Regions from separate parts of the Vibrio sp. 2033 genome, predicted to be linked through region 2. Evidence: predicted binding sites of a transcription regulator. Region 2 holds the regulator's gene; each other region holds the start of a gene.

Region 1 (11,134 bases), on a different contig from region 2:
GTCTGGGCGTTTACCACCTTCGTTATTCGGTGTGTACGCGTCATCGTGACGAAGTTTTTTATCCGCGGTGTAACGGTTGATCATGGAGTCCATGTTACCCGCAGTGATCCCGAAGAACAGATTTGGCTTACCAAGTTGCATGAACGCATCTTTATTTTGCCATTCTGGTTGAGCAATGATACCGACACGGAAACCTTGTGCTTCTAGCAGGCGGCCAATGATAGCCATACCAAAGCTTGGGTGATCCACATAAGCGTCACCGGTTACAATGATAATGTCACAGCTATCCCATCCTAGGGCATCCATTTCTTTGCGACTGGTCGGCAAGAAAGGTGCCGTACCAAAACACTCTGCCCAGTATTTTTTGTACTCATGAATAGGAGTGATGTTATTGGTCATATTTTGCTCTCTGTTCCAGGGAGCGCGAATTATAGCGATTTGATTATCAGGTATCTATAACAAACTCATCTATTCCAGCTTAGTTCATCGAGTTTTATTTGGTTTGTAAAAATATCAATGCTCTATCGGCGATTTTCTGTCTAATTTCACCTTGAAAGCCTCATGGTTATAGAGCGGTTCATGAAAAATGTCGCAATCTTAATACAAAGTATAAGCAATGGTGTGCTTATATGGGGTAAAGCCTATAATCAAATTAGTGCATATTAAATGCAAAAGGCTGAGCTGCTCTGGAAATAGTTCTAAGTCGATAGGCTTATCGTTGACACAATCCATCTATAAAGAGGATCGGCAGGTCCCAACTGGAATGTCGCGAATTGACTGTGAATTTTGAGCCTTGGGCTAATTACAAAAAAAGGGGCTAGGGTATGAGTGAATCTACGACAACAGTGCATCCAAAAATGCATACGACTTCCAGTCTAACTCCTGTTATAGAGTGGTCTTACGATATTGATACTCGCGAGTTCGAATGTGATCAGCAAGGAATGGCAAAGGCATTTGGGATAAGTACGCCAGTAACCAGCCTAAATAACTTGTTTGATCATATGCTGATGGGGCAACAAGAAACTCTAAAACAACGAATTCTAGAAGTGGAACTCTTTGGCGGACGGGGGCGGTTTTCTTGTTGCATGATGCTAAAAAACGTTAACTTAGTGCACGTTACTATTAGTTTTGAAAGGCTCAATAAGCGCATTATCCAAGGCACTATCATTCCACAATTAACAATCACTGGTTGCGAGGAGTTAGCGAAAATCCTCGAAACGATTTTTGATTTGCCAAATGTAGGCGTTTTAGTTGCCGATGAAGATACGCGCATCTTAGGTTGTAACCGTGCCTTTGAGTTACAAATGGGCTATCAAAACCGAGATCTGGTTGGGCTTAAAACTCATATATTCAGTACCTCTCACCATAGCCAAGCGTTTTATGAGCAGCTGTGGCAGCAAATTAATGATGAAGGATGTTGGTGTGGTAACTTGCTGAGCAAAACAGCAAATGGTAGCAACCAAGCTCATCATCTTTGTATTTACCGACTTACGTTTCACTCTGGACGAATTCTTTATCTCGGATTTTCTACGGATATTTCTGCTTCGTTGTTGTGGATGAAAAATCGTTGTGAACAACAGCATGATTGGGCTGCCTTTTTACCAACGAGGAAAGAATTTGAACTCCAATTAGCTAACTTAGCGAATGAAAGCAGAAATAAAGAACTCAACATTGTTATGACACTCAGACCCAAGTTTTCGGAGAGATACTTGCTTGAACAGCAATTAGGTTTTGCAGATTTTATTATGCGAAGTCGCTACACCAGTATTGCGGGGCAGTTATCTCGGGATGTGTTTGTCGTATGCTTGCAGACCCCTCATTGTCAATGGTTGAGCCCGGTTCGTTTGATCCAAATTGCCATGAAAGGGTTCTTTAATGAGCTTAGAAATGAAATGGGCACAAAAATGCATGCCACTATCGTTAAAGGCCAAACTGGTGTGTCAATCCTTGGCTATGATACGAACCGACCAAGACAAGCGCTAGCACATGCAGCGCAAGCGATGTTGTCCTCTATTTCCGGTGAAGGCAGCTATTTCAACTTTTACGACAGTGAACTTCACTCTGAATTAGTGAAGCGCCAACATCTCGAGGCGTTTTTGGAGGCGCAAATAGAGAGTGGGCTAGTGGACGTTTACTTTCAACCGATTATCGACGTTCAAACCGGAAGAGTGGTTAAGTTCGAGGCTCTCGCACGCTTTTATGATGAAAATGATGCGTATTGTACGCAAAAGATGATCGCTATTATTGAAGATCTAGAACTCATAGCGGCACTTGATGACGTGGTCTGCCAAGCTGCGTTGAAGCACTTTCCGCGCTTACAAGAAATTTATGGCGAGGACGTGGGCGTGACCATCAATCGCTCCCTCAACACGAAATTGGATTCTCTTCAGATCCTTCAGCGGTCGCATGATTTGATTAAAGCCAGTGGTGTAGACCCTAAGCGAGTAACTATCGAGCTAACAGAAACCGCGTATTTTGAACAAGATGAGGAGCATACTCGAGCTCTAGAGGAAGTGCGGAAAGAGGGCGTTGAGATCGCGATTGATGACTTCGGTACTGGGTATTCTTCTTTTTCTTATCTAGAAAAAGGGCAGTTTGATTTACTGAAAATAGACCGAAAATTCATCAAGAACATTCATAAAGGGAGCACCAGCTATAACATTGTGAAAATGGTCACCGAGCTTGCACAGCAAATGAATGTAAAAGTGGTTGCTGAAGGCGTGGAATCTAAGCAAGAACTTCAAGTATTGGCAGAAATCGGTGTCGATTACATGCAGGGCTTTCTATTTTCTGCTGCCGTGCCTGTCGATTTGATGGATAAAGCGGACAGTTATGAGCATCTGTTCTCTGACATCGCGATTGAGTCTAAGCAAAGTGATGTGTTGCAATCTTTGAGCCATGAACAAGTCAGGTCTATGGACCCTGGAGAACCGCTCTCCTTGGCAGTTGAGTACATGAATTTGAATCCAAGCTTGCCTTTAGTTGTTCTCAATGAAAATCGTTGTGTTGGGTTAATTACGAAAGAGACGGTGAATTTACACCTAACGCCCTCGATGGGCACAGAGCGAGAAACTGAACGAGAAAGCAGAATTTGGAAACGTCCTGTTAATCAGATAATGAGCACCGAATTTGTGTTGGTTGATGAGGATTTACCTGTCTCTGTTATTCGAGAGTTGGTGAAAACCGGCATTCGTTTCCCTTGGGTATTGTGTAATACCAAAGAAGAGTACCGTGGAGTTTTAACGCAGGAAGACGCGTTGAAGTATCTTGCTTCTCTGTGAATAAAATTGTCTTACCGTTTTAGCTCATTTGGGGGCCGACTTTCGGTGGTTTGGCGATAGTTGATTTGATATTATCGCCCCCCAAAATGACTTTTGAGCGTGCATTCAACATGATTCAACAATTGCTGGTTACTTTCCCTCCGATGCTATTTGGCGCACAAGCGCTACTGACTTTGCTTCTAATCAAGGGCGATATTTGTCCTGGTCAGCGAGGACGTCTTCATAAAATGTTGCCAGCAGTAGCTGTATTGTGGCTCGCTGTTGCGTCACTTCGCATTGAAGCATTTATGATCGTGTTTGCTATTTTCTACTTCTATTCTCAGGTTCAAACCAAGAAAACGCGTGAAAAAGGGCCACTATGGGCGATGCATTTAGCGAATGGTTTGGCCTTTGCGTATGTGAGTATTCAAGTATTTGAGCAATCAAGCTGGCCAGCATCGATAGCGATGGCGCTAATGATATTTTTCCTTGGGGCGTCATTTTCTCAATTGCTGCTTACGATAGCTCGCAGCAGATTACAGGCATTTCACCGTATTTTACCAGTTACGGGCATTGTGTCTGGAATGCTATTAGTCATCGCAACGTTGTTTGCTTCTTACCAGTTAAATGAAGCTGCACTGAACGCTGCAACACAGCCAATCTTGCTGTCTTTAGCTATGCTAATTTCTTCAATTATTGTGTGGTGTTGGCATATTTTTACGCATAAGAAACCAGAAAAGGTGCAACTGAGCGTTGCCTTGTTTCTAGCACTCGCGTCGATGACGAGCCTGCAAGATTTATTCTCTCTCGCGGCTTAACCTCTATTCTAAAGACAAAGCTAGACGGCTTATATCCAAGTGCTTTCTTGGTGCTTGGGTATAAGGTGATCACGTTTTAGATCGCACTCACTTTAAATTCGCGTGATTACTACTACGCTTGTTTATATACCTTGTCGAAGAGGAGAGTCGCGATGGATTTAAGCAATGTAGGTAATCTGGACAGCACTATTTTGCTAGGTATCGTCAACGAAAAGCTACGTTTAGAGTGCGACAGTTTTGACGAGTTAGTATCAGTGTATGAGATGGATGTAGAGTCTGTAGTCGGCAAGCTTGATATGCTCGGTTATCAGTACGATCCATTGACTAACCAATTTAAAGCATATCAACGCTAAGCCTTTCATAACCCAAATATTTTAAGCCACCTTGATTCCGTCAAGGTGGCTTTTACATTGTAGCCTCGCGGTTGCGAAAAAAGCTTGTAAGTAACGCTTCTCTCTCTCTGAGTGACGCGTTGCTGCAAACAAGCGACGCCATAAGCCTTGGCCGAAAGGTTTACTGGTAATAAGACCTTGGCGAGAAAATTCAGAAATCGCCCAATTGGGTAGTGCCGCCACCCCTAATCCAGCAGAGACCATCTGAACTAACATGAGAGTATTGTCGGCTTGCTTCCATTTCGCAGGTTCTATTCCTGCTGGCTGAAGAAAGTGTTTTACGACGTCTAGCCTCTGTTTTTGAACAGGATAAGAGAGCATGGTTTGATCTGCGAGATCTTGCGGATCAATAATTTCTTTTTCCGCCAATGGGTGGTTGGTTGCGGTAATTAAACGCATTTCAAAGTCGAATAGAGGCTCGTAGTGGACTTCAGATCGAGGTTGGATATCGGAAGTAATAACAAGATCGAGTTCGCCTGCCAATAAAGCTGGGAGTGGTTCAAAGCCAAAACCAGAGGAAAAGTCCAATGTTACGCTAGGCCAAGCAAGTTGGTACTCCCTAAGTGCAGGCATTAGCCATTGGAAGCAAGAGTGACATTCAATGGCCATATGTAATCGGCCATTGACGTCTTCTTTCAAGCTCGCTAAATCATTTTCTGCTCTTGCGAGTTTCGGAAGGATATCTTCTGCAAGACGCAATAGGATTTCTCCCTCTGAAGTGAACTTCACCGGACGAGTCTTTCTCAGGAACAGTTGCCCTCCAATTCGCGCCTCCAAATCTTTGATCTGATGAGACAGTGCCGACTGAGTGAGATGTAAAGCGGTCGCTGTCGCCGTTAGAGAGCCAGTGTCTCGAAGCGAAGTGAGTGTCCGCAAATGTTTTAGCTCTATCATGAATTCCTTTCATCCTTTGTTGCTCGCTATGAACAGAATAGCAATCGTGTAAATAACTTAACGACAAAAAATGGATATGTAAACGTCTAGACGTCTATTTGTTGTTTTTATCTGCGAATCATGTCGCTTCATGATGAATTTTTTTAATAAACAAGTTGAATAAATGGACGTTGTTCTAATATCAGATGAGAGCGATAGTTTAGCCATCCAGACATCTCATTCTTTACCGAAAGATGCTCTGATCCAAACAAATTGAACAAAATTGAGAAAGGAATAGGGACATGGCGACAACGACTCACATACTAGGTTATCCACGCATTGGTGAAAAAAGAGAATTAAAATTCGCTCAGGAGAAATACTGGCGAGGAGAAATTGATCAAGCTGAGCTTAAAAAGGTTGGGGCAGATCTACGCGCCAAAAACTGGCAAACACAAACGGATGCTGGTCTGAGTTTTGCCACAGCTGGCGACTTCGCTTGGTACGATCATGTACTGACGACCACGTTGCTATTGGGTCATGTGCCAAAGCGTCACGCTGGTGGTTTCCCTAACCTGGATACGTTGTTTAAAGTGGGTCGCGGTCAATCTCAGGCGGGTTGCAGCTGTGCGGGCGCTGCGGCATCGGATATGACCAAATGGTTCAACACAAACTACCATTACATCGTCCCTGAATTCAGTAAGGACGATACGTTTGAAGTGAGCTGGCCCCAACTGTTTGAAGAAGTCAATGAAGCGCTTCAAGCTGGCCACCAAGTGAAGCCTGTTTTGCTTGGCCCAGTCAGTTACCTTTACTTGGGCAAAGAGGTCGAAGAAGGGTTTGACCGCTTAACCCTGCTACCACGCTTACTTACTGCTTACCAAGCTATTTTGGCAAAGCTAGCAAGTCAAGGTGTTGAGTGGGTTCAGATTGATGAGCCAATTTTGTCACTGGAGCTAGAAAGCAAATGGGCTGATTCGTTTAAGCTGGCCTACCAAGTGATTCGAAGCGATGTAAAAGTGCTGCTAACGACGTACTTTGACTCCGTAAGCGATACGCTAGACAAAATTGTAGAGTTACCGGTGGATGGTTTGCATATCGATTTATCTACCGTCCCTAAGCAGCTTGACGATGTAGTTACCAAGTTACCGGAGGATTGGGTGCTTTCTGCTGGTGTTGTGAATGGTCGTAATGTGTGGCGTTCAGATTTAAGTACCCAACTCGAGCGTCTACAGCCAGTCAAAGAGAAACTGGGCGACAAACTTTGGGTTGCCAGTTCATGTTCTCTGCTACATAGCCCTGTTGATTTAGCACTGGAAACAGAACTGAGCGAAGAAGTAAAAAGTTGGTTTGCCTTTGCAAAACAAAAAGTGGCAGAAGTCGCCTTGCTTGGCCGAGCGCTCGATGGTGATCAAAATGCGATTCGCGCTTGTGATACCTATAGCCAGCCAATCAAAGCGCGCAAGACAGCAACACATGTGAATAAACCTCAAGTACAAGCGCGTTTAAACAACATTACCGCGTCACTTGCCGAGCGCAGCGCACCTTATGCAGAGCGTGCTGCGCATCAAGCTGAAGTATTGGGCTTGCCTTTGTTGCCAACAACGACAATCGGCTCTTTTCCTCAAACGGGTGAAATCCGGGTGCAGCGCAGCGCTTATCGTACAGGTCAATTATCTGAGTCTGAATATATCCAAGCACTTAAAGGACATATTGCTGACGCAGTGAAACGTCAAGAGGCGCTCGACCTAGATGTGCTTGTTCACGGTGAAGCAGAGCGTAACGACATGGTGGAATACTTCGCTGAGAACTTGGCGGGTTTTCAAACGACCAAATTTGGTTGGGTACAGAGTTATGGCTCTCGCTGTGTGAAACCTGCCATTGTAGTTGCTGACATTGAACGTGAAAAACCGATCACGGTTGAATGGTCGACGTACGCCCAGTCGCTAACCCGCAAACAGATGAAAGGCATGTTGACTGGACCAGTAACGATTTTATGTTGGACGTTCCCACGTGAAGACATCACACGTCAAGAAATTGCGCAGCAACTTGCTTTGGCACTGCGTGATGAGGTGTCTGACCTGCAAGATGCAGGCATCAATATCATTCAAATTGATGAGCCAGCCATTCGAGAAGGTTTACCACTAAAAAAACGCGATCACAAAGCGTACTTAGAATGGGCCGTAAATGCGTTTAAGGTCTCTGCGGCAAGTGCAAAACCAGAAACTCAGATTCACACTCATATGTGTTACAGCGAGTTCAATGAAATCATTGATTCGGTTGCGGCACTCGATGCGGACGTCATTACCATTGAAACATCTCGCTCGAATATGGAGTTGCTGAAAGCATTTGAAGAGTTCAATTACCCGAACGAAATTGGCCCTGGTGTTTATGACATTCACTCACCAAACATTCCTACGGAAGAATGGATTGAAGGTTTAATCAAGAAAGCGGCAGAAAAAATTCCGGCTCAACGTTTGTGGGTAAACCCAGATTGTGGTCTGAAAACACGAAACTGGAAGGAGACAGAAGCCGCATTGGCAAATCTGGTTTCAGCGGCGAAGAAGCTCCGTGCTGAGCTGGCGTAACACATCGTTACAGCAAATAAAAACGGAGACTGTGGTCTCCGTTTTTCTATTCTTAATTGTTAACTTTCGTTTTCAGATTATCCAATAATAGCGAATCATCGTCTCATGCCGAAAGCAACAAAAATTACTGTAGCTACTTCACCTGAGTACAAGTTTGTGCGGAAACCAACTCATCAGCCATCAACTGACCGCGAGAATTACGTACCTTAATACGATACATCAAGCCCATATCAATTTGCTTGCGAACTTCTGGGTTGCTGCAGTAGGTATAGATACTGGTATTCAGTACTTGATTTAACGGCTTTGCACCGAGTGCGCCATCGTTATAAATCATCATCATCTCTACAACATTTTTGTTGGATGAGACACGCATTATTTGCAGTGGACCGTACTCTAAAGGGAGGCCCGCAGACAAAACTCCTGCTCGGTTTGATGCCATAAGCTCAAGTTGGCGCTGATTATCATCGGTTGATGAACAGCCAGCCAGAGCACCAAATACCAAGAAAAGACACAGTAATTTTTTCATAAATTAAAACACTTTTTTGAACGGTTTCACGATTACATGATCGTAAACACCAGCCGCTACATAAGGATCGGCTTCTGCCCACGCTTTAGCATCCTCTAGCGAGGCGAATTCAGCGATGACAGTTGAGCCCGTAAATCCAGCTTCTCCAGGATTGTCAGAATCTATCGCAGGCATCGGACCAGCTGTAAGAAGGCGACCTTCGTCTTGTAACTTTTGTAAGCGATCCAAGTGTTGTGGGCGAACGCTCATGCGTTTTTCCAACGAGTTCTCAACGTCCTGTGAAAAGATGACATACCACATAGCATAGTTCCTTAATTGGTAGGGTAAAGTGTTAATTTAACGCCTTTTTTGTGTCTCTCACAAGTGAACAACAGAAAATGTGAGATCCTTTCTAACTGTTAGCGTTGTAGGTTGACTAATTCTGAACTGGACGTGGTTTACCTTCACTGTCAATGGCTACGTAGTTGAAGGTCGCATCACAAACCATGAAGCGTTCGCCAACACCGTGAGCTTTGACGGGTTTGACCCATACTTCCAAATCGACACTCATGGATGTGCGGCCGATCTTAGTGCATTCGCCGTAGCAGCATACGACATCGCCCACACCAACAGGTTTTTTGAACGTAATGCTTGATACCGAAACGGTGACAACGCGACCACAAGAGATCTCTTTTGCCAGAATCGCGCCCGCTAAGTCGAGCTGAGACATTATCCAACCGCCAAAAATATCGCCATTGGCGTTTGTATCTGCAGGCATTGCAAGGGTACGAAGCAGCATTTGACCTTTCGGAGAGCTAATTTCTTGACTCATTGTGACATCCTAAATCTTAAAGGCGCTCAAACTAAGCGCCAACATAGTAAATACCTAGAACCAAAGGTCCTTAAAAAACCGCAGATACCGGACCAGAGAAAGTTGGTTTACAGCAGCAAGAATGGTCTGAAAACGGTACGTTGTTTGAGCGGTTTACTGATACATGGAGCAAAACAGCGACCCTAAGGTCGCTGTGAAGTCGCGGATTATAGCAAAACTGAGTTTTTAATCATCAGTGGACACATCGGATGAGTTATTTTTTTGTTCTTTTGGCATGTGTTTATAAATGTAAAAGCCAGTCGCAATCATGTAGGCAAATGTCGCGATCAACATTCCAAATACTTTGAAGTTAACCCAAACATCCAACGGCAATTCGTAAGCAATATAAATGTTTAGGCCAGCGAAGAATGAGAAGAAGCCAACCCAAGCCCAGTTAATCTTTGCCCAAACAGCGTCAGGTAACGTAATTTCCTTGCCTAGCATACCTTTGATAGCTGATTTTCCCAATGCGTGGCTCACTGCTAAGCCAATCGCCAGAATCGCGTAAATGATGGTGACTTTCCACTTTATAAAATTGTCGTCGTGGAAGAAAAGGGTCATGCCGCCGAAGATAGTGACGATAACAAATGTTATTAGCTGCATCTTTTCGACTTTCTTATACAGCGCGTAGGTGACGACAAGTTGAATGGCTGTTGCTACGATCAGTGCACCTGTCGCTACGTAGATGTCGTACAGCTTGTATAAAGCGAAGAAAACGATGAGTGGTATAAAGTCTAGGATCTGCTTCATGATGGCAAAATCTACCTAATTATTGAATTGAAGACAGTCTAACGGAATCTGACAAGATGTGAATACTGAGGAAGTTAAGGTAAGAATAGTAACGCTTAGTATATCGTATAGACCGCAAGCTTCTTCCACGTCGAAACAGCAAATGGAAGGAATAAAAATTGCCGCGTGAAGCGGCAATAGAGTTGAGAGTTTTAAACCTTAAGCCACACGTTGATATTGGGAAATAAGCGTTTTTACATCTTCTAAATAGCCTTCCCGCAGTAAGTTATCGACCGTTGCTTCTAGCTCTTCGAGAGACATCGTGAAGCAAGTGGATTTACCAGTCATCAGGGTCAGATATTGATGATACTCTTCTTCTGTATAGTGGCCTAAGCGATCAAGTAACAGTGTTTTGATTCCATGATGAATCAAGCCGTAGTATGTATGTCGATGAAGTAACATGGCGATCTCCTTATCAAGCTCATACGCTACTCATTTGCAGCCTGCTTGACCTTCTGGATAATTCGATTTACTCCAACAATGCACATCTAGTGCCAATTCTATATTTGCAAATTAAAAAGTGTTGGAAGGTGCAAAATTCTCGTTCTGTAACCATCTTTGGATGACGACTTGAAGTGCATTTAACGTGGTGGGCTTTTCGAGCCTGTCATCCATGAGTGTCGAAATTAGCTCCAACTCTCTAGCTCCAGACTCACCAGATAAGGCAATGATTGGAACGGAGGATGTGATTTGCTTAATCCGTTGGCTGGCGTCAAATCCATTCATTACCGGCATTTGGACATCCATAAGAACGAGATCAATCTTGTGAGAGTGGAATAGTTCTACCGCAGAGGCTCCATTATTTGCTTGTAAGCTGTTGACTCCCAATCTTTTTAAATACATCTGTACCAAGGTGCGTTGCACCTCTTTGTCATCTACAATGAGCACTGTTGGTGCATCTTTACATACTTGTACGTGTTGAGCTGAATGATTTTCAGAATGTGATGCAGTTGCTTTCCAGCTATCAAAGTCCGGTGCTCTTAATGTCTCTGGTTTTGGTGCGTTTGGTACGACTGGGAAATACAAGTAGAATTCTGTGAA
Region 2 (11,134 bases):
CTGGTACAAAACGATGTGAGCAAACTGGACACTGCCCAAGCGGTTCGTGATCTGAATATTGAATTGGTATTGACGGCTCACCCAACAGAAATTACGCGCCGCACGATGATCAACAAACTGGTCAAGATAAACGAGTGCTTATCAAAGTTGGAGCTAAGCGATCTTTCTTCTAAAGAGCGCAGAAAAACCGAACGCCGCCTAGAGCAACTGATTGCCCAAGGCTGGCATTCAGACGTGATTCGACAACAACGCCCTACTCCGTTGGATGAAGCAAAGTGGGGCTTTGCGGTCGTTGAAAACTCTCTATGGGAAGCAGTACCGGACTTCCTACGTGAGATGAATGACCGTCTAAAATCTTACCTTGGAGAAGGTTTACCCATTGATGCTCGCCCAGTGCACTTCTCCTCTTGGATGGGCGGTGACCGTGACGGTAACCCGTTTGTTACTCACAACGTTACGCGTGAAGTCTTACTATTGTCTCGTTGGAAAGCCGCCGATCTTTATCTCAATGACATCAACGAGTTGATCAGCGAGCTGTCTATGACAGTTTCAAACGATCAAGTCCGTGAACTTGCTGGCGAAGATCAGCACGAACCATACCGTGCGATCCTGAAGCAATTACGCACTCTGCTCAATGAAACCAAAGATATTCTCGATGCTAAGATCCACGGTCAAAAGCTGGCTGTTAAAGCACCACTGCAAAAAGTCGAGCAACTTTGGGAACCGCTGTATGCCTGCTACCAGTCACTAAACGAATGTGGCATGGGTGTAATAGCCAACGGCTCACTACTGGATACACTACGCCGCGTAAAAGCATTTGGTATCCATCTTGTACGTCTTGATATCCGCCAAGAGAGCACGCGTCACTCAGACGTCTTGTCTGAACTAACTCGCTACTTAGGTATTGGTGATTACGAACAATGGAGTGAGCAAGATAAGATTGCTTTTCTAACTAACGAGCTTGCATCTAAACGTCCGCTTCTCCCTCGTGATTGGGAACCGTCTGAACCCGTCAAAGAGGTTTTGGATACCTGCAAGATTGTTGCAGCACAACCGCGTGAAGCGTTTGGCGCTTACGTTATTTCAATGGCACGTACCGCCTCTGACGTACTAGCCGTTCATCTACTGCTACAAGAAGCGGGTTGCCCTTACCGCATGGATGTGTGTCCTCTGTTCGAAACGCTAGACGATTTGAACAACGCAGAATCGGTCATCAAGCAGCTTATGGGGATTGACCTTTACCGTGGTTTTATCCAAAACCACCAGATGGTCATGATTGGTTACTCTGACTCAGCGAAAGATGCAGGTGTTATGTCTGCTGGCTGGGCTCAGTATCATGCGATGGAATCGTTAGTTAAAGTGGCTGAGGAAGAAGGCGTTGAGCTAACTCTATTCCATGGTCGTGGGGGCACAGTCGGTCGCGGTGGTGCACCTGCGCATGCTGCGCTTTTGTCGCAACCACCAAAAAGCTTGAAAGGCGGTTTACGTGTAACAGAACAAGGCGAGATGATCCGCTTTAAACTGGGGCTCCCAGATGTCGCAGTAAACAGCTTTAACCTATACGCAAGTGCGATTCTGGAGGCCAACTTGTTACCGCCACCAGAGCCAAAACAAGAATGGCGCGACTTGATGGAAGTGCTATCAGAAGTAAGCTGTGAGTCTTACCGAAATGTGGTTCGTGGCGAGCCAGATTTCGTGCCTTACTTCCGCCAAGCAACACCAGAACTCGAACTCGGCAAGTTGCCACTTGGTTCTCGTCCTGCAAAACGCAACCCTAAGGGCGGAGTAGAAAGCTTACGTGCAATCCCGTGGATCTTCTCATGGAGTCAAAACCGTTTGGTACTTCCTGCATGGCTAGGCGCAGGTGAAGCGATTCAATACTCGATCGATAAAGGCCACCAAGCATTGCTCGAAGAGATGTGCCGCGAATGGCCATTTTTCTCAACTCGTCTCGGCATGCTGGAAATGGTGTACTCGAAGTGTAATATTGATATCTCTCGCTACTACGATGAGCGATTGGTGGATGAGTCGCTCCGTCCACTCGGTGAAAAACTTCGTGCTCAGCTTCAAGAAGACATCAAAGCGGTACTGAATGTAGAGAACAATGAAAACTTGATGCAGCATGACCCTTGGGGACTCGAGTCGATTCGCTTACGCAATATCTACGTTGAGCCATTGAATATGCTACAAGCAGAGCTGCTATACCGCACGCGTCAAACCGAAGAAGCCTCTGCAAACTTGGAAGAAGCGTTGATGGTGACGATTGCTGGTATTGCTGCTGGTATGCGCAACACAGGCTAATCGTTTCATTTTTAATAAAAAGCTGGGCATATGCTCAGCTTTTTATTATCACAGGATAATCGCACCAAAACAAAAGCAGTCAAATAAACCATAATAGACCCAAAAAATACCAAAACAAAAGAATAAAAAACCACAAGTTAACACTATTGATTATTATGTTAGTTTTTTAGGGTAATTTTGTCCTACTATTCCACTTCATGCTTATTATTTATATACTACTTGCCTGCTGAGAGCTCATAAATCCAATCATACCTGCTCCAGCCTTGATGGGACTCCCCATCTCTCTAGGTGATAAACGGCTTTAAGGTGACAGGACCAACATTGTTGGTGCTACTTATACATTAAAAAACTCAAGTGCCAGTAAGAGCGCAGCTGAAAGTATAAGTAGCTTGTTTACAAGTTTATTGACCATTTGGATTGAAGACATGTCATTACCACACGTAATCTTAACTGTTCTTAGCACTCGCGACGCAACCGGTTACGATATCACTAAAGAATTCTCTGCTAGCATCGGTTACTTCTGGAAAGCAAGCCACCAACAGGTGTACCGTGAACTCAACAAAATGGCTGAGAAAGAACTGGTTACTTGCGTATTAGAACCCCAAGAAGGCAAACCAGACCGCAAGGTTTACTCCATTACAGACGCTGGTCGCAGCGCTTTAGGAGAGTGGTTTGATCAACCAACTGCACACCCAACAGTTCGTGATGAGTTTTCAGCGAAATTGATGGCATGTGCCGTTCAACCTGCAGCTCCATTCCGTGACCAACTCGCCGAGCTAGTTGAAGAGTCTCGCAAACTGGTTTCTCACTACAAAGAAATTGAAGCGGCTTACTACGCAACGCCGTCAACTTTAGATAAACAAGCTCGCCTAGAACGTCTAACGCTTCGCCGTAACCTTCTGTTACGTGAAACTTGGATCACTTGGGCAGAAGAAGTTCTAACTGAACTTGAAGTGATTGGTTAAACTCCTTTTGCTTTGATAAAACGAAAAAGGCTTGCCACTTGGCAAGCCTTTTATCTTTTTGAAACCAGATTTACGCACCGACTACTGCGCGAGGACGAACACCCAACGTATGGCATAACGCGTAAGTCATCTCTGCACGGTTTAGTGTGTAGAAGTGAAAGTCCTTAACCCCTTCACGACTCAGTACACGCACCATATCAATAGCTTGGCTAGCTCCTACAAGCTGGCGAGTCACCGGATCATCATCCAAGCCATCGAATTGTTTACTCATCCATCCTGGTACTTTCACATTGTTCTGTGCCGCAAAGCGAGACGCTTGCTTAAAGTTCGATACAGGCAAAATTCCTGGCACAATTTCTACGTCAATTCCTGCTGCGACACAACGGTCACGGAATCGCAGGTAAGACTCAACGTCAAAAAAGAACTGAGTAATAGCACGGTTTGCACCTGCATCTACCTTACGTTTTAGGTTCAATAAGTCAGACTGAGCGCTTTTAGCTTCAGGGTGAACCTCAGGGAATGCAGCAACGGAGATATCGAAATCGTGGCGTGATTTCAGCAGCTCAACCAAATCCGAGGCATACATATCAGGCGCACCGCCACCAGGAGGAATATCACCACGCAGAGCGACGATATTTTCAATACCATTGTTCCAATAATCATCGGCAATATTAATCAACTCTTCACGAGTCGCATCAATACAAGTGAGATGGGGAGCGGCAACCAATCCGGTTGTTGCTTTAATTTCTTTAATGATGGAGTGTGTTCTGTCACGCTCGCCGGAGTTCGCACCGTAAGTCACAGAAACAAATTTAGGTTGAAGCGTTTTAAGACGGTGCACTGAATTCCAAAGTGTTTCTTCCATCTTAGCGCTGCTTGGCGGAAAAAACTCAAACGATACATTGATGTTATCTGATAACTCAGCAATATTCTGGTTCAAGGCGTCGATATGGCCTGCGTGCGTATATCCCATCTTACTCTCCCTGCGGCACTCCGCCACGAAAACAAATCCTTAAAATCGACGTTTAGACGTCTATATGTCTACAGAATGTATTGAATACGATTTAATGTCAACCTTGTAATTATGAATTTTTCTCAAGTTAATAATGAAGATAGTTCAAGTTTCTACTTGAGCATCATCTCACCATTTTGCACGGGTTATGACTTCAGTATGGCACTGATAGGGGAATAAAAAACCCTGGATTAATTCCAGGGTTTTTAGGTCAATCGCAACTTTAAAATAAACCAGCCAATCGGTTGAGGTCGGATTGAATAGCGCCGGCTGTCACTTCTCTGCCTGCGCCTGGTCCTCGAATGACCAGAGGGTTATCTTTGTACCACTTGCTCTCTATGGCAAAAATGTTATCGCATGGCAATAAGTTGGCGAGCGCGTGCTCACGAGATAACGCTTCGACTCCCACCGTTGCTTTACCATTTTTTTCTAAACGCGCCACATAGCGAAGCACTTGATCGTTTCTCTGTGCTTTTGTCAGACGCTCTTGAAGTATTTCACTCAACAACGCTCCATTATCGAAGAAATCATCTAAGCTCAGTTCTCTTAATTCTTCTGGCACCAAAGACTCAACTTTAACGCTGTCTGGTTCTATATCTAGGCCCGACTCTCGAGCCAAGATGACTAACTTGCGCATTACATCGGAGCCATCTAAATCAGAACGAGGATCAGGTTCGGTTAAACCTTGCTGCCAAGCAAGATCGACTAAATCATTAAATGGCACAGAACCATCAAACTGTTGGAACAGCCATGATAGCGTCCCCGAGAAAATACCCGATAGAGCGACGATTTCATCCCCACTTTCACGAAGATCTCGCACGGTATGGTTTATCGGTAACCCAGCACCAACCGTTGCGTTGTATAGCCAATGACGACCAATTTTAGCGAATGCATCTTGAACCTGATGGTAGTACTGGCTATCTGCGGAACCGGCAACTTTGTTAGCGGAAATCAAATGAATGCCTTGCTGTGCGATTTCTACGTAGCGCTGAGCCAACTCTTTACTCGCGGTAACATCAAGCACGACGGCTTCATCGTAGCTTTTAAGCGCTCCCAAACGTGCCAGCCAATCCCCATTGTTTGCTATGCTTTCATCATCAAATCGTTCAGCAACACTCGCCGCCTCAATACCTTGCTCATCGAACCAATAGGTTTGGCTATCCACAACCGCGACAAGATCAAAGCTCATACCATGACGTTTTTCGAGCTCACTTTTTTGCGTCGCAAATAAATTTAACCAACTAGAACCAATATTACCCTTGCCACATAAAGCCACTGCCACGCGTTTTTGCGCTTGGAACAACTGGCTATGAATCGTTTGAACCAACGCCTCAGTATCAGTACGGCGCAAAACAGCGACTAGGCTCAGCCCTGAGTCTGTTTCAGAGATAAATTCTACCGGAGAGTGCTTTAGCTTCTGATAAAAGCCAAAGCAATGATTGGCGTTTTTCGTAACGCCTGCACCTACCGCAGCTAAGAGCGAGTAACCTTCTTTTAGCTTAATTTCAGCCTCTACCGCAAGCTCTTGCAAGTGTTTCAATGCACCACCGGCGATTTCTGCGGTGTAAGCCAAGCGTAGCGTGTGCTGATCGGATTGAGCTTCAAATGCCAGTGGCTCTAATTGCGCGCGCTGCAACGCTTGTAATACATCACTCTGTGTTTTTTCGAAGTCGTGCCCATGCATGAAAGACAACTGCACCAATAAAACATCATCCAGTGAAGTAATAATTTTAGCGCCACGACCAGATGCCAATACACGCTCAATACGAGTAGAACCCGACTCTGGCAGATAGCTACACTTGAGATTAAGGTCCATGGTACTTTGCGCCACAGGCTGAAGCGTACGACTGTGTAGCACTGGGGCAGCTAAGCGAGCAAGTTCACTGGCTTCATCCAATCGAAGTAACGGTAATAAACAAGCGTCAGACACCAAACGTGGATCGGCACTATAAACACCAGCAACATCACTCCAAATCGTGACAGTATTGACTTCAGCAAGCGCGCCTATGACCGTTGCAGAATAGTCAGAGCCGTTACGACCAAGTAGAATGGTTTCTCCTGCCTCGTTCTGAGCCATAAAGCCAGTAATTACCACACGTTTATGGTTATGCTGCGCGAGGATCTCTTTAATTAAAGGGTATGAACGAGCGCGATCAACCTCTGGTTGAGTTCCCGCTTCTGCACGTAAAAACGCTCGTGCATCTTGTGCAACCGCAGGGATAGAACGTTGAGATAATAACGCGGCCAATAGGCGAGCAGACCATACTTCTCCGTGTCCCAGTACCGCAGCTTTTTGCGCATTAGTGAGTGGTGCAGTCAGCTCCGAGAGAGTACTGAACTCATCATGTAATAAAGCTAACAGCTCTTCTTTTGCTTCACTCTCCAACAAGCTTTCTATTAGCTCAGTTTGGAACTGTCTCAAGCTTTGAAGCGCTTCATGCGCAATTCGGCCATCTTTATTTAACCCTTCCAAAAACTCAATCAAGCGATTAGTGGTTTTTCCTGCAGCAGAGACGACCACAAGATCATTTTCTGTCGAATACTCCTTGAGAATACCCACAACGCGTAAGTAGCATTCTGGGTTTGCTAAGCTACTGCCACCAAACTTATGCAGCTGACGTTGTACAGTCATTGTTATCGTCTCCTATTACTGGGTAGCTTTAGCGAACGCTTGTTCTAAATCTGTGATGAGGTCTTGTGCATCTTCCAAACCGACAGACAAACGCAATAGTTGATGAGAGACCCCAGCCTCCGCCAGCGCCTCCTCACCCATTGCACGGTGCGTCATGGATGCTGGGTGGCAAATCAAACTTTCTACACCACCTAATGACTCTGCTAATGAAAACAGTTGGAGCTCTTTCACAAACACCTTTAACTGTTCAAACGAACCAGAAAACTCAAAACTCAACATAGAGCCAAAGCCCGTTTGCTGCTTTTTAGCGATGTCATGACCTGGATGTTCCGGCAGGCTTGGATGATAGATAGTTTTAACTAACGCTTGTTTCTGTAGGTAAGCCAGTACCTGCTGTGAGCTCTCTTCATGTACTCTCATACGAGCACCAAGCGTACGAATACCTCGCAGTGTCATGTAACTATCGAATGGTGTGCCCGTTGCACCAATACAATTGCCCCACCATGCAAGCTCTTCTGCATGCGCTTCTGTGTTGGTGATGATTACCCCACCAATTACGTCCGAATGACCGTTGATGTATTTTGTTGTGGAGTGGATAACAAAATCCGCACCTAGCTCTAAAGGTTTTTGGTACACGGGTGTCAAAAAGGTATTGTCCACCGCAACTAACGCGCCGACTTGTTTCGCTTTTTCACAAGTAGCTGCAATATCCACTACGCGAACCAGAGGATTTGACGGAGTTTCTAGCAAAATGAGTTTTGGTTTTTGTGCCAATGCAGCATCTAAAGCCTGTTCGTCTGATTGATCGACAAACTGAACCTTAAAATCGCCTTTGTTAGCTCGGGTATTAAAAAGACGATAGGTACCACCATAACAATCGTGAGGAGCAATAATGAGATCATCTGGGCCGAGAAAAGCGGAAACCCATAAATTTAATGCCGACGTACCGCAGTTAGTAACAACCGCTCCTTTTCCAGACTCGAGTTCAGATAGCGCACTTTCCAACAGTCCGCGATTTGGATTACCAGATCGTGTGTAATCATACTTGGGCACTTCACCAAAAGCAGGAAAACCATAGTTAGTGGAAAGATAAATAGGTGGAACGACAGCATGATATTGGCTGTCTGATTCAATACCAGTGCGTACTGCAATGGTCGCAGGTTTGCGAGTGCTCATGGGTGTATCCTTTCACGGGTAATGACTTCTAAATAGGAATGCGCTATATCTAATGAGTAACATAAAGTGATCAACACGCTTCCTTTGCTGTTATGTTCACTTTACTCGTCAAAAAATGAGACGTCAACACTTCTAGACGTCTATATGTCTTTGCTTATGGCGGTAAATGCAGCTAAAATCAGCACCTAAATTATTTTTAACCGATTACATAAATGAAGGTGTGCAATGGCTGACTGGAATGGCGAATACATTAGCCCATATGCAGAGCACGGCAAAAAAAGCGAACAAGTAAAAAAAATTACCGTCTCTATCCCGCTAAAAGTTTTAAAGGTGCTAACTGATGAGCGTACTCGCCGTCAGATCAATAACTTACGCCATGCAACCAATAGCGAATTGCTATGCGAGGCATTTTTGCACGCGTACACAGGTCAGCCACTTCCGACAGATGAAGACCTTCGTAAAGACCGTCCTGATGATATTCCAACAGAAGTAAAAGCGCTGATGACGGAAATGGGCATCGAATTTGAGTCATTCGACGAAGAATAAAAAAGCCTGATAAGAGGTTTCAGGTAATAACTCTTGCCTCGAGCCAAATGAATGACATAAAAAATGGGACGCAATAGCGTCCCATTTTTGTGTATCACATCTGAAAGATATATTACTCTGCCATGTAGTTTTCAGGCATCTCGATACGAGCTACACCTGAATTAACCGCCGCCTGAGCAACCGCTTTTGCAACACGTGGTAGCAAACGTGAATCCATTGGTTTTGGAATAATATAGTCCGCACCAAACTCTAGCTTATCAACACCTGCAGCCTTCAATACGGCTTCAGGTACAGGCTCTTTTGCTAGCTCACGAATCGCCTCAACGGCTGCAAGTTTCATTTCATCATTGATTTCACTTGCACGCACATCAAGAGCACCGCGGAAAATGAATGGGAAACACAATACGTTGTTAACTTGGTTAGGATAATCACTACGGCCAGTACCCATGATCAAGTCATCACGAACTGCGTGAGCAAGTTCCGGCTTGATTTCAGGATCCGGGTTAGAACATGCGAATACGATTGGCTTATCTGCCATCAACTTCAACGCTTCCGCTGGCAATAGGTTTGGACCAGATACACCTAGGAACAGATCTGCACCTTCAATCACGTCTTCTAGTGTGCGCTTATCTGTATTGTTCGCAAATAGCTGCTTATATTCATTAAGATCATCACGACGAGTGTGAATCACACCTTTGCGATCTAGCATGTAGATTTTTTCGCGCATTGCGCCGCATTTGATCAGAAGCTCCATACACGCTACAGCGGCAGCGCCAGCGCCAAGACAAACAATTGTTGAATCTTCAAGTTTCTTACCTTGAAGTTCGATTGCATTCAGCATACCCGCTGCCGTTACAATAGCAGTACCATGTTGATCATCGTGGAATACTGGTACATCACAACGCTCAATCAAACGTTTTTCAATCTCAAAACAGTCTGGTGCTTTAATATCTTCAAGGTTAATACCGCCAAAAGTGTCTGCAATGCTCGCAACAGTATCAACAAATTCATCGATCGTGCGGTGCTTAACTTCAATATCAATAGAGTCAAGACCTGCAAAACGCTTAAACAGTAACGCTTTACCTTCCATCACTGGCTTAGATGCAAGTGGACCTAGGTTACCTAGACCTAGAATAGCGGTACCGTTAGAAATAACAGCAACCATGTTCCCTTTTGCAGTGTACTTGTACACGTTATCCGGGTTTTGTGCGATTTCACGCACTGGCTCTGCAACACCAGGGCTATATGCAAGGGCAAGATCACCTGCCGTTTCCGCAGGCTTTGTCAGTTCGACAGCAATCTTTCCTGGAGTTGGATAAGCATGGTAATCCAATGCTTTTTGGCGATGTTCTTCTTCTGGAGTGGCTGCTTGGTGGTTGTCTTCAGACATGGACGTTTCTCTTTTTTATTTTTAGGTAAGGGGGCATAAATTCTATCGGATAGAAATCAAACTTCATAGGCAAGATTGCGAGCAATATCCTTAAAAAGCCGATAATAAAAGAGATTAGACCAGATAACGGGGTTAAGCACCTGATTTTCGAGTCAGGTGCTCTTTCTTATTACTATTATTGGAGTATGCAAACTCAGAAAGTATCGTTACTCTTCGTCCACGTATTGCGCTTGGAGATAATTCTCAATACCAGACATTTCAATCAAGCCAAGTTGCGTCTCTAGCCAATCAACATGTTCTTCTTCATCTTCAAGAATATCTTGGAAGAGATCTCGAGACACATAATCTCGAATGTCTTCAGCGTAGGCAATCGCATCTTTTAAATCTGGAATAGCCGCCATTTCAAGCTTTAAGTCACACTCGAGCATTTCCTTGGTATCTTCACCAATCATCAACTTACCTAAATCTTGTAGGTTCGGTAAGCCTTCAAGGAACAAAATACGCTCAATTAGATGATCGGCATGTTTCATCTCATCGATAGATTCGTGATATTCCTTGTCTGCTAGGTGCTTTAAGCCCCAGTCTTTATACATTCGGGCATGAAGAAAATACTGATTAATAGCGACGAGCTCGTTACCGAGCACTTTATTGAGATGTTGAATGATGATTGGATCGCCTTTCATGACAAAACCCTCCTCTTTGGCTTCATTTAAATGTAGAAGCAAATGAGAAGGTGTCAAAATGTAAGGCAAATAATTACTGCATACTTACAGCAATTAGCTGGCTTGTTTAAATTCCGTGTAACTAGTTTCCGCTAAAATTTCCTTGGCCTGTCTGATGCACTTACCACATTGGCTGCCCAATGCCGTGCACTTTTTGATTCCTTTAATATCTGTTACGCCTTCATCTATCGCCAACTTCCTGATTTTTTTGTCGGAGACACCATGGCAAAGACAAACGTACATACTCAAAAAACCTATAAAACTAATCTGTGACAAACAATATAAACAAGAATAGTTCTTGTTACCAGTCGCATTATGGTGTCCGCTCAGAATATTTGGTTATAACGATTTTACCGCAGCAGGAAAAGATCAAAGGGTTAAGAGGGGTGA
Region 3 (11,134 bases), on a different contig from region 2:
CACCGTGACACCCATAGTTTCCAAAATGCTTTGCGTAGTGCATTGCGCGAAGACCCAGACGTTATTCTGGTTGGTGAGATGCGTGACAAAGAAACCATCAGCCTTGCCTTAACGGCGGCAGAAACGGGTCACTTAGTTTTCGGGACGTTGCACACCAGCTCGGCGGCAAAAACCATTGACCGTATTATCGATGTGTTTCCTGGTAGTGATAAAGATATGGTTCGCTCGATGCTATCTGAGTCCCTTCGTTCGGTTATCGCGCAAAAGCTTCTGAAGCGTAATGGTGGTGGCCGTATTGCATGCCATGAAATTATGATGGCAACGCCTGCGATTCGCAACTTGATCCGCGAAGACAAAGTCGCGCAGATGTATTCGATCATTCAAACAGGTGCGGCTCACGGCATGCAAACCATGGAGCAAAATGCTCGTCAGTTAATGGCGCAAGGCATGGTTGCTCGTGAAGAGGTCGATAGCAAGATCGGATTAGAAGTGCAGCAATTCTCGTAACGTTCATACAGATAATGGTGAATACGGAAGATGGATCTAGATAAATTTCTCGAAGGCATGCTGGCGCTGAAAGCGTCGGATCTTTACATCACGGTTGGAGCGCCAATTCTATTTCGTGTGGATGGCGAATTGCGTCCGCAAGGGGAAAAACTCACCGAGAGTGATGTGGCTGCATTACTCGATAGCGCTATGGAACCAGATCGGCGTCAGGACTTTCGTAAAAGTCGCGAGTCGAATTTTGCCATTGTGAGAGATTGTGGTCGCTTCCGTGTGAGTGCCTTTTTTCAACGCGAGTTACCAGGCGCAGTGATTCGTCGTATTGAAACCAATATTCCTACTTTTGAGCAGTTAAAGTTACCGTTAGTGTTGCAAGATTTGGCGATAGCTAAGCGTGGTTTGGTGCTGGTGGTCGGTGCTACTGGATCGGGTAAATCGACCACCATGGCGGCGATGACAGGCTATCGAAACAGCAATAAAACCGGGCACATTTTGACGGTCGAAGATCCGATCGAATTCGTGCATGAACACAAGCGCTGTATCGTGACTCAACGCGAAGTTGGGTTAGATACGGAAAGCTATGAAGTTGCGCTTAAAAACTCGCTGCGCCAAGCACCAGATATGATTTTGATTGGTGAGATCCGTAGCCGTGAAACAATGGAATACGCGATGACCTTCGCCGAAACGGGTCACCTGTGTATGGCAACGTTGCACGCCAATAATGCCAACCAAGCTTTAGAGCGCATTCTTCACTTGGTACCGAAAGATCAAAAAGAACAATTCTTGTTCGATTTGTCGATGAACCTAAAAGGCGTGGTTGGTCAGCAGTTGATCCGAGATAAAAATGGGCAGGGACGTCATGGTGTATTTGAGATCTTGCTAAATAGCCCACGTGTGTCGGATTTGATTCGTCGCGGAGATTTACATGAGTTGAAGTCAACCATGGCTCGCTCAAATGAGTTTGGTATGCTGACGTTCGATCAATCTCTCTATAAGTTAGTGATGCAAGGTAAGATCAGCGAAGAGGATGCACTACATAGTGCCGACTCGGCAAATGATCTGCGCTTGATGTTGAAAACGCAGCGTGGTGAAGCATTCTCTACGGGCAGTTTGGCGAACGTTAAGATCGATATGGATTAATCCAATCCAGAAACAAAAAAGGTTGGCAGGAGCCAACCTTTTTTCATTGTGCTTGAAGTGTTTACTCATCCCAAAGGGCTTCAAACCAGCTTTCTAGAATCACCACTGCTGACTGGCAGTCAACATTACCTTTCGATAGGGCTTTATAGCCGCCCATGCTGAACAACTCCGCACGAGCTTCTGCAGTAGATAAACGCTCATCATGCAGTTCAACAGGCAATCCGTATCGGCCTTGCAGACGCTTAGCAAATTTTCGTGCACGAGGGGTTATGGTCTCAAGGTCTTTACCATGCAGATCGGTCGGTAAACCGACCACTAGCAAATCTGGTTGCCACTCTTTGATTTGCTTTTCTATATCGTCCCAGTTTGGAATACCGTCATTGGCTTTAAAGGCTTTTAATGGGGAAGCTGTACCAGTAATTTCTTGGCCAATAGCGCTACCAATGCTTTTGGTTCCAAAGTCAAAAGCCATAATTGTGCGTGACATAAGGTGTCTCTATCTAATGTAACTGTATATTTGGACTAAGCATGTCCAGAGTCTGCTGAAAGGTGACTTGGGTCGATGCCCAGCTTTTCGACCGCTTTCTTCCAACGCTCGTTGATTGGTGTATTAAAGATAATTTCAGGCGTCGCTTCAATGGTGAGCCAAGAGTTTTCGACCAGCTCACTTTCTAATTGGCCTGCACTCCAACCGGAGTAGCCAAGTGCCACTAGGTAATCACTTGGTTCTGCTTCTGTTCCTAACACCGAAAGAATATCTCGCGAAGTGGTTACCGCGAGGTCGTCGGTCATTTGGACGCTGGACTCGTAGTAATCTTTGGGTTTATGCAAAATAAAACCACGATCTTCCGAGATTGGGCCGCCATTGTAGACTGGTCTATCTAGACTGGCTTCAAATAGGCGCGGGTGTACTGGCTGAACTTCCACCTGCTTGAGCATGTTGCCGACGGTGATATCAACAGGAGCATTGATCATCAGCCCCATAGCGCCGTCTTCGTTGTGCTCACAAACGTAGATCACGCTGTTTTGAAAGTACGGATCTTTCATCCCAGGCATGGCAACCAAAAAGTGATTTGTGAGATTCATACTCATACTGACCCTTAACTCTCGTAAATGCCCTTAAGCAAACATCATACAGTTTACCATCTAGGTATGTGCATGAGTTTGCTTAAGTTAATGTACTACGCTCTCTATTAACTGTAATACAGTTTGAGTTATTCGCCTTTTACTCGACGCTCAATCGCATCCATCAGCTTGCCTGTGATTGAGATATCAAAAGCTGCTTCAATTTCGCGAATACAGGTTGGGCTGGTGACGTTGATTTCTGTTAGCTTGTCGCCAATTACGTCAAGGCCAACAAAGATAAGGCCTTTTTCTTTCAATGTCGGAGCAACGGTTTGCGCAATTTTGAGGTCGGTTTCGCTTAGCGGACGAGCTTCACCAGTACCACCAGCGGCTAGGTTGCCGCGCGTTTCGCCTTTAGCAGGAATGCGTGCTAGACAGTAAGGCATAGGTTCGCCATCTACCACTAAGATACGTTTGTCACCGTTGCTGATATCTGGCACGAAGGTTTGCGCCATTGCGTAGTTTTGACCGTGGTTAGTCAATGTCTCGATGATCACAGAGACGTTTGGATCGTTTTCTTTCACACGGAAGATGGACGCGCCACCCATACCATCAAGCGGTTTCAGGATGACATCACCATGTTTTTCACGAAATTCTTTAATTTTTTCTGCTTTTCGCGTCACGATCGTTGTAGGTGTCAGCTCTGGGAACCATGCTGTAAACAGCTTTTCGTTACAATCACGTAAGCTTTGAGGCTTGTTAACGATCAGTGCACCTTGTTCTTCTGCACGCTCAAGGATGTAAGTCGCGTAGATGTATTCAGTATCAAACGGAGGATCTTTACGCATTAGCACCGCGTCTAGCTCAGACAGTTCGATAGTTTGCTCTGATTTGAACTCGTACCAACCGTTTGGATCTTCTTTTAGTTCCACCACTTTAGTATCTGCAATGGCAACGCCTTGATCGAGATGCAGATCATTCATTTCCATGTAGTGGATTTCATAGCCGCGTCGTTGCGCTTCAAGCATCATGGCAAAGCTAGAGTCTTTTTTGATGTTAATGGACGAGATTGGGTCCATTACGATACCGAGTTTGATCATTATTTTTCTCCGTTTAACCAAGATCGCCGAAACGAACTTGTAAGGCTGTAATTGCTGTCAGAGCCGCTGTTTCGGTGCGCAGAACGCGAGGGCCGAGTAGCGTTTCTTCAAATTGGTATTCTCGAGTCATCTCGATCTCTTCAGACGATAAACCGCCTTCAGGACCGATCAGTAGGCGCACTTTTTCAACCGGGGTTGGCAAAGTGTTGATTGAGTATTTAGCACGAGGGTGAAGGTTAAGCTTTAAACCATCGTACTCTTCTTGACACCACTCTTCCAAGCTCATAATTGGACGAATTTCGGGCACGACATTACGCCCACATTGCTCACAGGCACTGATGGCGATTTTCTGCCATTGCGCGAGTTTTTTCTCAAAACGCTTTTGGTCAAGCTTGACGCCACAACGTTCAGAAATCAGAGGAGTGATGGTATTGACGCCAAGTTCAACAGACTTTTGGATGGTGAACTCCATCTTATCGCCACGTGAAATGACTTGACCAAGGTGCAGATCTAAAGGGGATTCAATACTGCTTTCTACACGCTCGGTGATGTTAACCAAAACTGATTTCTTGCTGACTTCACTGATAACCGCTGGGAACTCTGCGCCACTGCCGTCAAAAAGGAGAACGTCTTGGCCTTCTTTCATGCGCAAAACACGACCGATATGGCCTGCTGCGTCGTCACTTAAAGCAAGTGAGCCAAGTTGATGAATGGTTTCTGGATGATAAATTCGAGGGGTACGCATGAGATTTCCAGCAAGAGAATAAACTTAAACCCTAACATGGATGCTTTGCACCGAAAAAACAAGGGGCAAGAAGCGTTTCAATATCAGTAATTGAAACGCTTCGAGGTCGGAGGTTACAGTGCGCGGCAGGCTTCTTGAACAAATGGGTTGTGATTGCCCTGTACTTTTGCAATGCGCTCGTCACGCTCACATTCCCATTTATCGACAGGATAGGTTTTGTTCCAAGCACTCATTAATTGCGTTTGCTGCTTCGACAGTTTGAAACCGTACTCTTTGCTCATGTATAGATAGGTGCGAGCAATTGAGCCACGCGCACGGTCTGGTGGCATGACTTTACGCTGCTTAAAGTTCACTTGCATCTCACAGCGACCATAACTCACGCCATCCATACCGTTCCATTGGCTGAAGTTGTAGTTCGAACGGTCACCGTTTACTTCACCAATAGCAGGAGTTAGGTTGTGTAAGTCTGCTTCCATCAAACGAAAAGTTTTGTCTTTTTTCTTACAGTTTTTACGTCCGCCATCTTGCCAGCATTGACGCTGGTGGCCAAATTGCCACGCAGGAACAACGTGCTCCCATTCGATTCGTGCAGCCCGTTTTTCTTGTTTACGGACTTGGTAACCGCAAGAGGCTAAATCGGGTAAGCCTTTCTTGCCTTGCCATTGAATGTTACAGCCACAGTAGAAGCTTGTTGGGTGGTCTTGATAAATTTTGACCGCCTCACGTTTGGCTGCAGAGAATGAGCTCGGTGGCGCGGCAATCGCAGTGCTAGAAAGCGCGATAAGCAACAGAGAGAATAAGTATTTCATGATAAAAGTCTTTATAAAGTATGACTTTATTCATGATAACACGCATAAAATAGCTTTAGTGATGAGTAAGTTAACAATAAGTGGCGAAGGGAAGGTTTTGATCAACTCGATCTTTATTTTGGGAACGCAAGTAACACTATGAGGTAAGGGCTACGATAACTGAATGCCGGTGAAGTTAAGTGGTTGGCGGCATTTTTGACAAGAGTACGTCGCCTCTTTGCGCAGTACTTTATTATGACGGCGAATCGATAGAGGGTAGGTCATACAACCACAACGATACTCAAAGGTTTTACCTTGAACGGATTTTACTTCAAAGTTGTGAGTGGTTTTGGCTGGTACGTTAAATACGGCTTCCATGACGCCTTTCCATTCTTTGCCGTGAGGCCTAACTCGCCCGTAAACCTGATAAGTAATCAGGTGTGCTACTTCATGAGGAATGACTTCATCTAAGAATGCTTGGGTGTTTTCGCGAAATAAAACAGGGTTTAGGCGTACTTGATTTAATTGAAGGTAGGCCTTTCCTGCCGCTTTCCCACGGACGTCGAAGGTGATTGTTGGAATCGGGAAAGAACGTTTGAAAGCTTGTTCTGCCATCGCGATACAGCCCGCCATCACTTGCTTGGCTTTATAGCTGAGTTCTATATCCACAATTCACCTCGATAAATCAAATAAAAAAGCCCCCGCATTTGCGAGGGCCAGATCATAGCATCAGTTAATTATGGTGTGTGTTTTTTCTTGATGGTGGCATGGTAAGCGTGCCATGTACCGTAGCCTAGAATTGGCATGGTAAACAACATTCCGATCCCGTAGGTCGCAAAGCCGATAAGAATACCGCCACAGATGATCGCTGCCCAAACAATCATTGCTGGAATGTTGGATTTCACTGCATTAAAGCTGGTAAATACAGCGGTCATCATGTCTACGCGACGCTCCATCATGAGAGGAATAGAAAAGGCTGAAATGCTAAACACCACACAAGCCAAAACAAAGCCAACTAAAGAGCCGATGACAAGGAAGGGTAGGAACTCACTTAAAGGTGCCCCTTGAACAGAAGGGTAGAGTGCATGAAGTAGAGCGGCAATGCGCATCCAAAATATCATACACACTGCGAGTAACACGGCGAACGCCCATTGAGATGTTGAGTTACGACCGATCGCTTTCATTGAATGGAACAAGCTTGCTTTGTGTCCGCGCTCTCTCTCCCAACTGGCATCATACAAGCCCAGCGCGAGAAACGGACCGATTAACATGTAAACAATCAAACTGGGCATGACGACTAAGTGTGTGCCTTGCCACTGTACGAGCAAAACAATGCCTATCGCAGCAGCCATAAAACAGATGCCATAGAAAGCACTAATAAGCGGCATTCGCACGAAGTCATGCAGACCTAATGCGAGCCAATGAAAAGGTGCAGAAAGATTGACCGTATTGCACGGTATGGTTCTGGCGTATTCGTTGTCTGGCACTTCCTTTCGTTTGTTGTGGAAGTCCGATGGATTAACAGTTCGAGGCATAACTCCTCCTTGATTTATTCCCACATTATCCGCTTATACCAACTGACAGCGGTTTTTGTTCAGTCAAACTTGAAGCGACTTTTTCAAGTTTACATCTGAGCATTGGCTTAGTTTGGTATCGGCCATAAAGATGCCTGACTCATGTCTTTACTTAAGTGTTGCTTCCACAGTCGCCAGCATCCGACGTCTCTATTTAAATTGGAGTTAACAATATTTTAACTATTGGCGGAGATGGGATAATTTACAAATAATTGCTTAAAATTTATTCGGTATAAAAATGAGGGAGAAACAGGACTGCTTTGTGGGGCAGGGCGGTATGAGCCGAAATGGCTGGATAAAAGTTGCTGAAAATAAAAAGCCCCCGCCATAGGCGAGGGCTTGATTGATTCTTGCTTGGCTTGATTATTTGATGCCAGCGAAATCGCGTAGAAGTGCAGCTTTGTCTGTCGCTTCCCACGGGAATTCTTCACGACCGAAGTGACCGTAAGCCGCTGTCTTCTTGTAGATAGGTTGAAGAAGGTTAAGCATTTCTTGTAGACCGTATGGACGTAGGTCGAAGAATTGACGAACCGCTTCAATGATGATGTCGTGAGATACTTTCTCAGTACCGAACGTTTCCACCATGATAGACGTTGGATCAGCAACACCGATTGCGTAAGAAAGTTGGATCTCACAACGGTCAGCCATGCCTGCGGCTACGATGTTTTTCGCTACGTAGCGTGCTGCGTATGCTGCACTACGGTCAACTTTTGATGGATCTTTACCAGAAAACGCACCGCCACCGTGACGAGCTGCGCCGCCGTAGGTATCTACGATGATCTTACGACCAGTTAGACCACAGTCACCCATAGGACCACCGATTACGAAGCGACCGGTTGGATTAATGAAGAAGTTTGTTTCTTTGTTGATCCACTCAGAAGGTAGCACTGGCTTAATGATCTCTTCCATTACCGCTTCACGCAGGTCTGAAGTTGAGATTGAGTCACAGTGTTGAGTTGAAAGAACAACCGCGTCGATACCAACGATGTTACCTTGATCGTATTGGAATGTTACCTGAGATTTTGCATCAGGACGCAACCAAGGTAGTGTGCCGTTTTTACGAACTTCTGCTTGCTTTTGAACAAGACGGTGAGAGTAAGTAATTGGCGCTGGCATTAGTACTTCAGTTTCGTTACAAGCGTAACCAAACATGATGCCTTGGTCGCCTGCACCTTGTTCTTTAGGGTCAGCTTTATCAACACCTTGGTTGATATCTGGCGACTGTTTACCGATTGTGTTTAGTACCGCACAAGAATCTGCGTCAAAGCCCATATCTGAATGTACGTAGCCGATTTCACGAACGGTTTCACGAGTTAACTCTTCGATGTCTACCCATGCTGAAGTCGTGATTTCACCACCCACCATTACCATACCGGTTTTAACGTAAGTCTCACATGCAACACGAGCCTTTGGATCTTGCTCTAGAATCGCGTCAAGAACCGCATCAGAAATCTGGTCTGCAATTTTATCTGGATGACCTTCTGATACTGACTCAGAAGTAAACAGGTGCTTAGCCATGTTAGCTCCACTATATCTGGTTTAAAACTGGGGAATGATAAACTCTCCAGCGCAAATTAATACTAATTTTTGTAGGTGTATCTACATCTAGACGTCTATTCTAAATTTGATTGCTCGAATTACAAGCTCTTTTTTGGTTTTTGTTATAACCAAACGTTTGCCTGATTTATTGATAATTTTAAGAACTTCGAACGATTTGGCGCGAAAGGTGCAATATTTGTGAGGTTTTGGACTGGAAAACGTTTGCACACCCAACAGGGCTTTGAGAGAATTATGACCTACTTTTCGTTTCGCTTAATGTACTCAGGAGCAGACATGTCGTCTCGTAAACATCTTGCCAATGCAATTCGTGCTCTAAGCATGGATGGTGTTCAACAAGCTAACTCAGGCCACCCAGGCGCACCAATGGGTATGGCTGATATCGCTGAAGTTCTTTGGCGCTCTCACCTAAACCATAACCCTTCAAACCCAGAGTGGGCCGACCGCGATCGCTTTGTGCTGTCAAACGGTCATGGGTCAATGCTTATTTACTCTCTACTGCACTTAAGCGGTTACGAGCTATCTATTGACGATCTGAAAAACTTCCGTCAATTGCACTCAAAAACCCCAGGTCACCCAGAGTACGGCTACGCGCCTGGTATCGAGACAACAACGGGTCCTCTAGGTCAAGGCATCACTAACGCTGTTGGTATGGCGATCGCAGAGAAAGCACTAGCGGCACAGTTCAACAAAGAAGGTCACGATATCGTTGACCACTTTACGTATGTGTTCATGGGTGACGGCTGTCTAATGGAAGGTATCTCGCATGAAGCATGCTCTCTTGCTGGGACGTTAGGTCTAGGCAAACTGATCGCGTTTTGGGATGACAACGGCATTTCTATCGACGGTCACGTTGAAGGCTGGTTCTCTGACGATACACCTAAGCGTTTTGAAGCGTACGGCTGGCATGTAATCCCAGCAGTCGATGGTCACGACTCAGACGCGATCAACGCAGCAATTGAAGCAGCAAAAGCGGACCCACGTCCTACGCTTATCTGTACCAAAACAATTATCGGTTTCGGTTCTCCTAACAAGTCTGGTTCGCACGACTGTCACGGTGCACCACTAGGTCACGATGAAATCCAAGCGGCTCGCGAATACCTAGGTTGGGAGTACGGCCCATTTGAGATCCCGGCAGATGTTTACGCTGAGTGGGATGCAAAAGAAGCGGGCGCCGCGAAAGAAGCAGCTTGGAATGAAAAATTCGAAGCATACGCTGCAGCTTACCCTGCTGAAGCGGCAGAGCTTAAACGTCGTCTAAACGGCGAACTTCCTGCACAGTGGGAAGAAAAAGCGAACCAAATCATTGCTGATCTCCAAGCAAACCCAGCGAACATTGCATCACGTAAAGCATCGCAAAATGCACTAGAAGCGTTTGGTCAAATGCTTCCTGAGTTTATGGGTGGTTCTGCTGACCTAGCGCCTTCTAACCTGACCATGTGGTCTGGTTCTAAGTCTCTAGAAACGGAGGACTTCTCTGGCAACTACATCCACTATGGTGTACGTGAATTCGGTATGACTGCTATCATCAACGGTATCGCATTGCACGGTGGTTTCGTTCCTTACGGCGCAACATTCCTAATGTTCATGGAATACGCTCGTAACGCAATGCGTATGGCTGCGCTGATGAAAATTCAGAACATCCAAGTTTACACGCATGATTCGATCGGTCTTGGCGAAGATGGCCCAACTCACCAACCTGTTGAGCAAATGGCGTCTCTACGTGTAACTCCAAACATGAGCACATGGCGCCCATGTGACCAAGTTGAGTCTGCAGTTGCATGGAAACTAGCGATTGAACGTAAAGATGCACCAACTGCACTTATCTTCTCTCGTCAAAACCTAGCGCAACAAGAGCGTACTGCTGAACAAGTCGCAGACATCGCGAAAGGTGCTTACATCCTGAAAGATAGCGAAGGTAAGCCTGAGCTAATCCTTATCGCAACAGGTTCTGAGGTTGAGCTTGCAGTGAAAGCCGCTGAGCAACTAACTTCAGAAGGCAAGAAAGTACGCGTTGTTTCAATGCCATCAACAGATGCATTCGACAAACAAGACGCCGCTTACCGTGAAGCTGTACTGCCATCAGACGTAACGGCACGTATCGCTATTGAAGCGGGCATTGCTGATTTCTGGTACAAGTACGTTGGCTTCGACGGTCGCATCATCGGTATGACAACATTCGGTGAATCTGCACCTGCTGGTCAGCTATTCGAGATGTTTGGCTTCACGACTGAAAACGTAGTGAACACAGCAAAAGAATTGCTAGCGTAATTGCAGGACCGTCTAAACAGTCGAACGTAAACGACAACTGTTAGATGCTAAAGTTAGAAAGGCCATCATTATGATGGCCTTTTTATTTTTGTCAGGTTTTCCAACCTTGTGGAATGCTTTGGTGAATGCAGTCTAAAAGTACGGATAAGCGCAGTGGTGGTCGTCCTGCTGGTGTATAGCAGTTAATGGAAATAGGCTCAGAAAGCCAACCTTCTAAGCAAGGTGCGATTCGCCCTGGGTGATGTTTCTCATAGCCGCATGCTGTCCAAGTCGGCAGCAGTCCAATACCATGACCATTCGCGATACTGTCTATTTGCATTGCTATGTTGTCGCTGTATAAGCGACTAACAAAGGGTTCTAAAAAGAACTCACCGTGTTGAGGGTGTGCTA

The links. Region 2 encodes MetJ, which represses methionine synthesis genes. Its sites were predicted from a motif close to TTAGACNTNTANANGTCTAA; they were not measured.
Region 1: the regulator MetJ is predicted to act here: its motif matches at 5,443-5,462, upstream of metE (5-methyltetrahydropteroyltriglutamate--homocysteine S-methyltransferase).
Region 3: the regulator MetJ is predicted to act here: its motif matches at 8,514-8,533, upstream of metK (methionine adenosyltransferase).

Annotation. Positions count from the first base shown of each region.
Region 1 covers NZ_JAWOVC010000016.1:114,023-125,156, reverse strand. Annotated here, with positions in the region: gene R7P74_RS18790 (YgiQ family radical SAM protein) at 1-399, opposite strand, end outside; gene R7P74_RS18785 (sensor domain-containing phosphodiesterase) at 825-3,281, shown strand; gene R7P74_RS18780 (hypothetical protein) at 3,368-4,078, shown strand; gene R7P74_RS18775 (DUF4250 domain-containing protein) at 4,231-4,431, shown strand; gene metR (HTH-type transcriptional regulator MetR) at 4,453-5,364, opposite strand; gene metE (5-methyltetrahydropteroyltriglutamate--homocysteine S-methyltransferase) at 5,646-7,928, shown strand; gene R7P74_RS18760 (GspS/AspS pilotin family protein) at 8,062-8,454, opposite strand; gene R7P74_RS18755 (YciI family protein) at 8,458-8,754, opposite strand; gene yciA (acyl-CoA thioester hydrolase YciA) at 8,870-9,265, opposite strand; gene R7P74_RS18745 (septation protein A) at 9,491-10,054, opposite strand; gene R7P74_RS18740 (hypothetical protein) at 10,253-10,495, opposite strand; gene luxN (quorum-sensing autoinducer 1 sensor kinase/phosphatase LuxN) at 10,607-11,134, opposite strand, start outside.
Region 2 covers NZ_JAWOVC010000024.1:317-11,450, reverse strand. Annotated here, with positions in the region: gene ppc (phosphoenolpyruvate carboxylase) at 1-2,301, shown strand, start outside; gene R7P74_RS21455 (PadR family transcriptional regulator) at 2,727-3,266, shown strand; gene metF (methylenetetrahydrofolate reductase) at 3,337-4,239, opposite strand; gene R7P74_RS21445 (bifunctional aspartate kinase/homoserine dehydrogenase II) at 4,502-6,910, opposite strand; gene R7P74_RS21440 (O-succinylhomoserine (thiol)-lyase) at 6,926-8,086, opposite strand; gene metJ (met regulon transcriptional regulator MetJ) at 8,312-8,632, shown strand; gene R7P74_RS21430 (malic enzyme-like NAD(P)-binding protein) at 8,745-10,022, opposite strand; gene bfr (bacterioferritin) at 10,229-10,705, opposite strand; gene R7P74_RS21420 ((2Fe-2S)-binding protein) at 10,799-10,987, opposite strand.
Region 3 covers NZ_JAWOVC010000019.1:5,705-16,838, forward strand. Annotated here, with positions in the region: gene R7P74_RS19890 (type IV pilus twitching motility protein PilT) at 1-507, shown strand, start outside; gene R7P74_RS19895 (PilT/PilU family type 4a pilus ATPase) at 538-1,644, shown strand; gene ruvX (Holliday junction resolvase RuvX) at 1,706-2,131, opposite strand; gene R7P74_RS19905 (YqgE/AlgH family protein) at 2,167-2,730, opposite strand; gene gshB (glutathione synthase) at 2,859-3,809, opposite strand; gene rsmE (16S rRNA (uracil(1498)-N(3))-methyltransferase) at 3,823-4,554, opposite strand; gene endA (deoxyribonuclease I) at 4,668-5,363, opposite strand; gene R7P74_RS19925 (SprT family zinc-dependent metalloprotease) at 5,514-6,011, opposite strand; gene R7P74_RS19930 (DUF2189 domain-containing protein) at 6,080-6,877, opposite strand; gene metK (methionine adenosyltransferase) at 7,280-8,434, opposite strand; gene tkt (transketolase) at 8,750-10,744, shown strand; gene R7P74_RS19945 (LysR family transcriptional regulator) at 10,836-11,134, opposite strand, start outside.